Regions from separate parts of the Brevibacillus sp. SAFN-007a genome, predicted to be linked through region 2. Evidence: riboswitches for the same ligand, from Rfam matches in the RefSeq annotation. Region 2 holds a riboswitch; each other region holds the start of a gene.
The links. Region 2 has a riboswitch for S-adenosylmethionine ahead of ACTHO6_RS05690 (2,3-diketo-5-methylthiopentyl-1-phosphate enolase). Riboswitches for the same ligand answer to the same signal wherever they lie in the genome.

Region 1 (2,170 bases), 210 kb from region 2:
CCGCAAAAACCCTTTGACGGCCGTGAGCGGGTTTCTCACCTCGTGCGCCAGCGAAGCGGCGACGTGGCTCATCGTCTCGATTTTTTCGTTTTGCGCATGGCGAATAAACAGCGCCTTGTCGGAGACGCATTTGCTAAATAACGACATCAACAGCCAGATGCCGACAAAATTTTGAACGGGGATCACGAACGCATGATAGGCAAGGTGATCGGATACATAGGTAGGAAAAATCAGATAGGTCAACCCCAAATCGATCAGGGAAATAAGCGCACCCGTCAAAAGAGTAAACAGTGTTTTCCGATAACTGGCTTTGTACCGTCGATCAATCAGGAGGGAGACGGCGAACGTGGCGGCCAGAACGAGCATGGCAACCCAGGTGCCTTCGCCGCCCAGATAGTAGCGGTACAGCGCCGATTCGCCCAGCACGGTCAAGGCGACTGGCACCCCGCCGTAAATCAGAGCGAAAAAGACAATGACATGCCGGATATCAAACAGGATTCCCTCCACGACGCTCGAAGCGAAGGTCATCGTCAGGAGCATGCAGACAGAGCTGGTTACCAGAATAAAGCAACGGCTATAGTTGCGCATCCGGTCGAGGTAATAGATGTGAAACAAGACAAATGGGATCAGGGCAAAGAACATCTGCAAGATGACTTCTTTTAATAGACTCATGGGACATCCTCATCGCAAATTTGCATGACTTTTGCTTCAATCTACGATATTTCGACAAGACTTTACCGAATCCCTCCAAAATTTGGAGAATGGAATGGAAGGATTTTGTAGTTCAAAAGTTTTAAAAACCTAGTTGACAGATGGGTAAAACAAGAATTATAGTCTGTATATATTCATCCAAACGTTGTGAAAATAAAAACTACTCTTATCCAGAGAAGGCTGAGGGAATGGCCCTATGATGCCCGGCAACCTAGCTGGCAAGATCCACTGTCTTGCGAGCCAAGGTGCTAACTCCAACAGGTAGCGATACCTGGCAGATAAGAGGCGCGAATCTTGTCGATCAAGCCTCTTTCATCTGTTGAAAGAGGCTTTTCCCATGGGAAGGTCGCCTCCTCAGCTTGAAGCTCAGCAGGAAAGAAAAAAGGGGGATTTTTCGATGAAAAAGAAGTTGGGTCTTGTCACATCCATCGTACTGGCTGCGTCGCTGGCTTTGACCGCTTGCGGCGGAGGAGCGGACACCTCACAGACAGGGGCGAACGGCGCTTCCGGCGGCGAGAAGGCGAAGCGCATTGCCTTGATTATGCGCCAAAACGTCGGGACGTTTTCTGCCCAGTACATTAACGGCGTGAAGCAGGAAGTCGAGAAAAACGGCGGCGAGCTGACCGTGTTCAACGCGGACACCGATTTGTCGAAAATGGCCTCCAACCTCGACGCTGCGGTGAACCAAAATTTTGACGGCATCCTGATCGACCACGGTACGGCGGAAGCGCTGCAACAAGGCACGCAAAAAGCGGTCGACAAAAAAATCCCGGTTGTGCTGTTCGACACCGATATCAAGCTGCCGGGCGTCCCGATTGTCGAGCAGGATGACCACAAGCTGGCCGAGCTGAGTCTGGAAAAGCTGGCTGCCGATACGGGCGGAAAAGGCAACATCGTGAAAATTTGGGTAGCGGGCTTTGCGCCGATGGAAAAGCGTCAGGTTACGTATGAAGCCTTCCTGAAAAAATACCCGGATATCAAGGAAATCGCCGCGTTTGGCTCTGCCACCAACAACACGGCGCTGGATACGCAGGCGCAGATGGAAGCGATCTTGAAAAAATATCCGAACAAAGGCGACATTACAGCCGTCTGGGCATCCTGGGATGAGTTTGCCAAAGGGGCTACCCGGGCGATCCAGCAAGCAGGACGCACCGAAATCAAGGTATATGGCATCGACCTGAGCGATGAAGACTTGCAGCTGATCCAGGAGCCGAACTCGCCTTGGGTCGCGACCGCAGCAGTGGATCCGGCGAATATCGGACGCATTCACGCGCAAACCGTTTTCCAAAAGATCAAAGGGGAGCAAGTGCCAGACAGCGTGAAGCTGAATCCGGTGCTGGTCAAACAGGAAGACTTGCCAACGGATAAAAAAGTGACAATGGGCGACCTGTCCCAATACGTGCCAGAGTGGGGCAAGTAAGCAAATAGAGTCAGTTGATTTGGCTATTCCCGTTGCTTT
Region 2 (2,170 bases):
GCCGGCTCCTGAATATCGAACACGAGATTCAGATTTCCGTCCCCGATTTCGCGGCTGGTCAGCTCCGCTTCTTCCGAAAACAGACCTGGCAAGCCTTTTACGTACGCTACTGCTTCCTGTTCAGTCAATGCGCGGTATGGCATGATGGATGACTCCCCTCATCAAGTAGTTTCTCTTTATCTCCAGCAGACTGGTCATATCCGCCAGTCTGGCGATCAAACGGCAGTCGGCTTTCCTGCTCTGCCATGCAAAAAGACCTCTTTTCCGAAGAAAAGAGGTCGCTGTCGTCACGTGCAAAGAACGTGTCATGTCCCCCTTATCTTCCAGACCACTTTTGTTTCTGCAGGAATTAGCACCGTGCACGTCGCTGTTTTTCTCCATCGCTCTTCGCGTTGAGAGTGCGTCGTGTCGGTTGCCGGGTATCATCGGGCCAGTCCCTCCACCTTCTCTGGATAAGGTATCCAAACGTATGCGGTTTTGATTTAGTTTGAATCATACAGCCAACCGTTCCGCGATGTCAACACTCTTTTTTTGCAAAAACAGTTTTCGCTTTACCAGCTGTTCTGCGTTCCAGAGGCGGCGGGGCGAACTCCGTTGTCGACTTCCCCATCTGACTTCCCCATCCTTATTCCCTGTGAACAGATACACATTCTCGGAAAAACAAAGATTGACTAGCGGAACAAGAAGGCATATCATGGGGGTATCGCACACGGATACATGACGTGTGAACCACATAAAACTCTTATCGCGAGCTGGCTGAGGGACTGGCCCTATGATGCCCGGCAACCGGCGCTATTTTTGCGTTCGACGAAATAGCGAAACGGTGCTAATTCCAACGGATAAGAGTCGGAGCTTGTTGGTTCCGGCTACTGACCCGAGAGATGAGAGGAGACGAGACGTTTTCATAGTCGACAACCGCCTCCCCGCTCAAGCGGGGAGGCTTTTTTCATGTTTTCCCATGCTTTGAAACGATCATGACAGCTAATCAAGCTGCCAAGGAGGATAAACCCTAGCATGAGTGAGCCACGCATCCTCGTCACGTATTTGACACAAGCCAAAGACCTGGACAAAAAAGCGGCTGCCATCGCCGTCGGCATGACGGTCGGTTCCTGGACGGACTTGCCCGCCGCCAAGCAGGCCGAGCTGGCGCCGTATCTGGGCGAAGCCGTCAGCGCCACGCCATTGGAAACACTGGAAAACGGAGAGGTCCGCGGGCTGATTACCGTCAGCTACCCGACCCGCAATTTCATCAGCGACATTCCTTCGCTCTTGACCGGCATCTTCGGCAAGCTCTCGATGGACGGCAAAATCAAGCTGGTCGACGTCACCTTTCCCGACTCGTTCCTCCAGGCTTTTCCCGGACCGAAGTTCGGCATCGACGGACTGCGCGGACGGCTGGACGCCCAAAACCGTCCGCTCCTGATGAGCATTTTCAAATCTTGTCTCGGTCTGCCGTTCGACGACTTGAAAACGCAATTTAAGGCCCAGGCACAGGGCGGCGTCGATTTGGTCAAAGATGACGAAATCTTCTTTGCAGACGACCGCGCGCCGTTTTTGGAGCGCATCCGGGCGTTCAAGCAGATCGCCCTGGAGACCGAAGCGGAGACAGGCAAGCCTGTCCTCTACGCCGCCAACCTGACCGGGCCGGTCAACGAGCTGAACGAAAAGGCAAAACGCGCGGTCGAGGCTGGCGCCGACTGCCTGCTGTTCAACGTGCTGGCCTTTGGCTTCGATGCGCTGCACCGTCTCGCTGCCGATCCGGATGTCAACGTCCCGATCATGGCACATCCGGCACTTGCAGGCGCGTACTACCCGTCGCCTGATTACGGCATCGCCGCTCCGCTTCTGCTCGGCACCTTGATGCGCATCGCCGGAGCCGACCTGGTGCTGTTCCCGTCTCCGTACGGCAACGTCGCGATGGACAAGACAGAGGCGCTGCAACTCGCCCGCAACCTGACAACGCCGCTGGAGGGCGTGCGCCGTTCGTTCCCGGTTCCGTCCGCGGGCATCCATCCCGGACTGGTGCCGCAGCTGTATCAGGACTTTGGCCTCGATCAAATCGTCAACGCGGGCGGCGGCATCCACGGCCACCCCGGCGGCGCGACGGCGGGAGCGAAAGCTTTCGTCGATGCGATCGCGGCCGTCACCGCCGGGCGCAGCCTGGAAGAAG
Region 3 (2,170 bases), on a different contig from region 2:
CTCGGGCCGAAGCCTACGCCAGGCGCGACGACCACGTGCGCTTTTTCCAGCAGCAAATCGGAGAACTCCACCGAAGTAAAGCCCGCCGGAACGGGGAGCCAGGCAAAAAACGAGCCTTGCGACGGCGGAGCCTGCCAGCCGATGCGATGCAAATGGGAGAACAGCGTATTGCGGCGGCTCTCGTAGACGGCCACCAGATCGCGCACGCACTGCTGCGAGTCTGTCATCGCCTTAGCCGCAGCCATTTGGACGGCCCCAAACAGACTGACGAAGTAGTGATCCTGAATCAGATTGATGAGTCTCACCAGCTCGCGGTTGCCGACCATCGCGCCCACGCGCCAGCCGGCCATATTGTACGTTTTGGACAGCGTGTAGAACTCTACTCCGACCTCTTTTGCCCCCGGCACCTGCATGAAGCTGACAGGCTTTTGGCCGTCGTAGCTGATCGCGCCGTACGCGAAGTCGTGACAGACAACGATCTCTTGCTTGCGCGCAAACCGGACGGTCTCCTCGTAAAAGGCAAACGGGGCATTCACCGCTGTCGGGTTATTCGGATAGTTCAAAAACATCAGCTTGGCGCGGTCCAAATCGGCTTGCGGGATTTTGCTGTAGTCGGGCAAAAACCGGTTTTCTGCCATCAGCGGCATCATGGACATCCGGCCGTTCACGACCGCGACGCCGGACCAGTAATCCGGATAGCCAGGGTCCGGCACGAGCGCTACATCGCCCGCGTTCATCAGCACCTGGCAAATTTCCACGAGTCCGGTCTTGCTTCCGAACAAAATCGCCACTTCTTCCTCCGGATCGAGGTCCACAGCAAATTCTTGCTTGTACCAGTGGGCGACCGCCTGCTTCAGCTCCAAGCGACCGGAGAATGGCGGATATTTGTGGTGCAGCGGATTTTCTGCCTGTGCCTTCAGCTCTTCCACAATATGCGGCGGGGTAGGCAAGTCCGGATTCCCTTGGCCCAGATTAATGACGTCATGCCCGCTAGCGATGACTTTGTTTACTTTTGCCACCAATGTCGCAAAAAACTGGGTCGGGAGCCGATCCATCATGTCGGAAGGTTGGATGCGCATCTGTCTTCAGTTCCTTTCTTTTTTGGCCAATGTACAGCAAAAACCCCCTCTTTCCGTACAGAAAAAGGGGGAGATCAAGCTTGGTCACGTCCTTATCTGTCAGGAATTCTCCTGCTGGAATTGGCACAGCATCTGCAACACGAAAAGCGTGCAGATCCGCTGCCGGGCTTCATAGGGCCAGTCCCTCCGCCTCTCTTTATAAGTAAATCACACGGAATATACTGTTTTAATCTTCTTCATACTACCTTGCCTGCTCCAAACGTGTCAAGATGCTTCGCACGGCCAACGAATTTTTCCTGGCTACAGCTTTTCCGCGGCCGTCGCAGGCACTTTTTGGACGCGGCCTTGAAAAGCGCTGTGCAGGGCGAAGAACAGCACAGACAAAAGAGCCAGCCCCGCCATGATGTACAAAAGCCCTTGCGCCTGGAGGTGCTGGAAAATGACGGCCCCGAGCAACGGTCCGAGCATGCGTCCCGCAGATCCCGTACCCGAGATCAGCCCTTGAATGAAGCCTTCGCGCCCCTGTGGGGTAAACTCCGCCGCCACGGCAGGTACGGCCGGCCAGACGAGCATCTCTCCCAGCGTCATAATGAACATTCCGGCGACGAAACCAGCGTAGGAGGTCGTCTGCGCCAAAATCAGCATCGACAGCACGAACACGTACGAGCCGAGCAGCATTTGCGCCCGGAGCGTGCGGGCGAAGCGGCGGATGACCCAGGCGATCAGCGGCTGGCCGAACAAAATCAGTCCGCCGTTGATCGTCCACAGCAAGCTGTACTGGCGCAAGGAAATGCCCAGCGATTGCATGTAGGTCGACAGCACCGTCGTCCACTGGACGTAGACCATCCAGCTGATGAACAGCCCGCTGCACAAGAGTAGCAAGGCGCCCCACGCCACTTTTTTCGTCGGCAGTTGCTGTAGCGGCGAAAGGGCCTCAACCGGTTTCCGATGGGCTGCCGGGGTTTGAACGGCAGCGGCGGGAGCGCCTGCTGTCTTGGCTTGCTCCGCCTGATGGCCCCGCTCTGTGACCGCCTTGAGTTGCCGAGGCAGGACGAGCGCGAACATGGTAAGCACGATCACTTGCGCGATGG
Region 4 (2,170 bases), on a different contig from region 2:
CCCTCCTTCTTTGCGCTTCGCCTCACCTAGCCTCGCCTTTGTTCGATGCTTTTGCCTTTTTGTCTATAAGGAAGACCGACTACACAGCTGTAGTCGGTCACCATCCTGCCCGGTGCGCCCGTTTTTAAAACGAGTCCGGCACTTTGCGGGTACCAGCGACGATTTCCTCGCTGATCGCTTTGACTTTGTCCACGACTTCCTGCCCAATAAAAGCGTTCAAAGGTGTCTGGCTCTCATGCGTCACATAGGTAACGCCTACGCCTTTTTCTTTCAGGCCGTACGAGATGACGCCGGGCTTGAACGAGCCTTCCACAAACGACTTCACGGTTTCGTACGCGGCGGTATCTGTCCCTTTCAGCTGGGACAACACGATGTGCTCCGGGTCAATCGTGGTGCGGTCCACGTCCTGTCCCGCTGTATAGAAGCCTTTTTCCTTCGCGGCCTCGAACACCCCGAGGTCGCCAACCGCTGCCGCTCCGTTGATGAAGTCGGCGCCTTTGGATGCTTGCAGCAGCGCCAGCTCCTTCGCTTTTGCCGGGTCAGAGAAGCTTCCTACGTAGTTCACCAAAAACTCCGCGTTGGGATTGGTTGCCTTCAATCCTTCCTGGAAGCCGCCTGTCCATTTCTTCAACAACGGAATGTCCATGGCGACAACCATGCCGACTTTGTTGGTCTTCGTGGCAAGACCGGCCGCCGCCCCCATCAGGTAAGCCGCTTCCTGCTCACGGAAGGTCACGCTGCGCACGTTCGGCAAATCTACTACGGTATCAATAATCGCGAAGTTGCGGTCAGGATTTTCGGCCGCCACTTTTTTCAACGCGTCTTCCGATTCAAAGGAAGACGTGATAATCAGATCGTAGTTTTCCGCCACCGCGACGCGCAGATTTTCTTCGATGGCGCCGTGGTCGGTAGACTCAATCGTTTTCACTTCTGCGCCAAATTCCTGTCCTGCTTTTTTCGCGCCCTCGTCCATTTGCTGGAAGAACGGGTTCACCCCGATTTTTTCCGGCAAAATCAGCGCAATGCGCTTCTTCCCGGCACCTTCTTGCCCTGTCGCTTCTTCTTTTGGCTGGTCAGCAGGCGCATTTCCCCCAGCCGCACAGCCTGTAGCCAATACAGCAAAGGTGGTGAGTGCCAACAACAACTTTTTCATGGTGTTTTCGCCCCTATCCGAACATTCTACGTTTTTTCTGGACCTTACTCCGTAATGTACGGCTTTTTTCCGAAAAGATCAATAACAAACACGAATATTTATTGTAAAAAATATTTTATCATTCGTGTTTGTTCCTTCCTGCCAACAAAAAAACTCTTCCCGAAGGAAGAGTTTGCGTCCGAAGCCGTCCTCTTCCTCATCTGTCAAAACCCCGGTACAGGTTTTGCAGGAATTGGCACCTTTCTGTCCATGTCACGCATGTCCAGTGGTTGCCGGGCTTCATCGGGCCAGTCCCTCCGCCGCTCTCGATAAGGAGATCAAACTATTCTGTTACAATGAGTTTATTCTAGCAGAACCCGTTGAAAAAGCAATCGTTTTTTCAGACTGTTCCCGCCAATTCGGCAATTCAGCAATTCGCGCTTATTGGCTGCGGAAGGTTTGCTGAAGTCGATGCGACAGATGGTTCAGCTCGCCCAGCTCTTCGGTAATTTCCCGCACCTTTTGATGCTGGTTTTCCGCTGTGGCAAACAGCTCCTCCAGATTTGCGAGCGATTGCTCGGTGACAGCCGTAATCGTCGACATTTCCATCGCCACTTCGCCCGAGCGCATTTTGACCCGATTCATGCTGGAGCCGACATGCTCGGCTGCCTGGAGGAAGGCCGTCATGCCGGAGCGCACGGCCTCGATCGACGCCACTGTTTTTACAGCCAGTTCCTGCCCCTTGGCCACCGAAGCCTCTCCGTTGCTGATCTGCTGGACGGCGTTCTCGCTTTCCTGGTGGAGCGATTTGAGAATCTCGGTAATTTCCTGGGTAGCGGTTGCGCTCTGCTCCGCCAGCTTGCGCACCTCGTCTGCCACGACGGCAAAGCCGCGCCCGTGCTCGCCTGCGCGTGCCGACTCGATGGCAGCGTTGAGCGCAAGCAGGTTGGTTTGCGTCGCAATCTGGTTGATCGCTCCTACAATCTCCTCGACCCGATTGGCCTGACGGTTCAGCTGGTGAATCGTCGACGCCGCCAC

Region 1: it holds a riboswitch for S-adenosylmethionine, as region 2 does, so the genes downstream of both, ACTHO6_RS06675 (substrate-binding domain-containing protein) here and ACTHO6_RS05690 (2,3-diketo-5-methylthiopentyl-1-phosphate enolase) in region 2, are expected to answer to the same signal.
Region 3: it holds a riboswitch for S-adenosylmethionine, as region 2 does, so the genes downstream of both, ACTHO6_RS07010 (pyridoxal phosphate-dependent aminotransferase) here and ACTHO6_RS05690 (2,3-diketo-5-methylthiopentyl-1-phosphate enolase) in region 2, are expected to answer to the same signal.
Region 4: it holds a riboswitch for S-adenosylmethionine, as region 2 does, so the genes downstream of both, ACTHO6_RS04220 (BMP family lipoprotein) here and ACTHO6_RS05690 (2,3-diketo-5-methylthiopentyl-1-phosphate enolase) in region 2, are expected to answer to the same signal.

Annotation. Positions count from the first base shown of each region.
Region 1 covers NZ_JBQCKK010000003.1:289,342-291,511, reverse strand. The annotation lists gene ACTHO6_RS06680 (ATP-binding protein) at 1-672, opposite strand, end outside; SAM riboswitch class I at 875-996, shown strand; gene ACTHO6_RS06675 (substrate-binding domain-containing protein) at 1,109-2,131, shown strand.
Region 2 covers NZ_JBQCKK010000003.1:83,016-85,185, forward strand. The annotation lists gene mtnK (S-methyl-5-thioribose kinase) at 1-143, opposite strand, end outside; gene ACTHO6_RS05685 (hypothetical protein) at 125-247, opposite strand; SAM riboswitch class I at 314-459, opposite strand; SAM riboswitch class I at 740-888, shown strand; gene ACTHO6_RS05690 (2,3-diketo-5-methylthiopentyl-1-phosphate enolase) at 1,015-2,170, shown strand, end outside.
Region 3 covers NZ_JBQCKK010000004.1:58,824-60,993, forward strand. The annotation lists gene ACTHO6_RS07010 (pyridoxal phosphate-dependent aminotransferase) at 1-1,079, opposite strand, end outside; SAM riboswitch class I at 1,169-1,284, opposite strand; gene ACTHO6_RS07015 (MFS transporter) at 1,380-2,170, opposite strand, start outside.
Region 4 covers NZ_JBQCKK010000002.1:170,955-173,124, reverse strand. The annotation lists gene ACTHO6_RS04220 (BMP family lipoprotein) at 125-1,153, opposite strand; SAM riboswitch class I at 1,347-1,468, opposite strand; gene ACTHO6_RS04215 (methyl-accepting chemotaxis protein) at 1,574-2,170, opposite strand, start outside.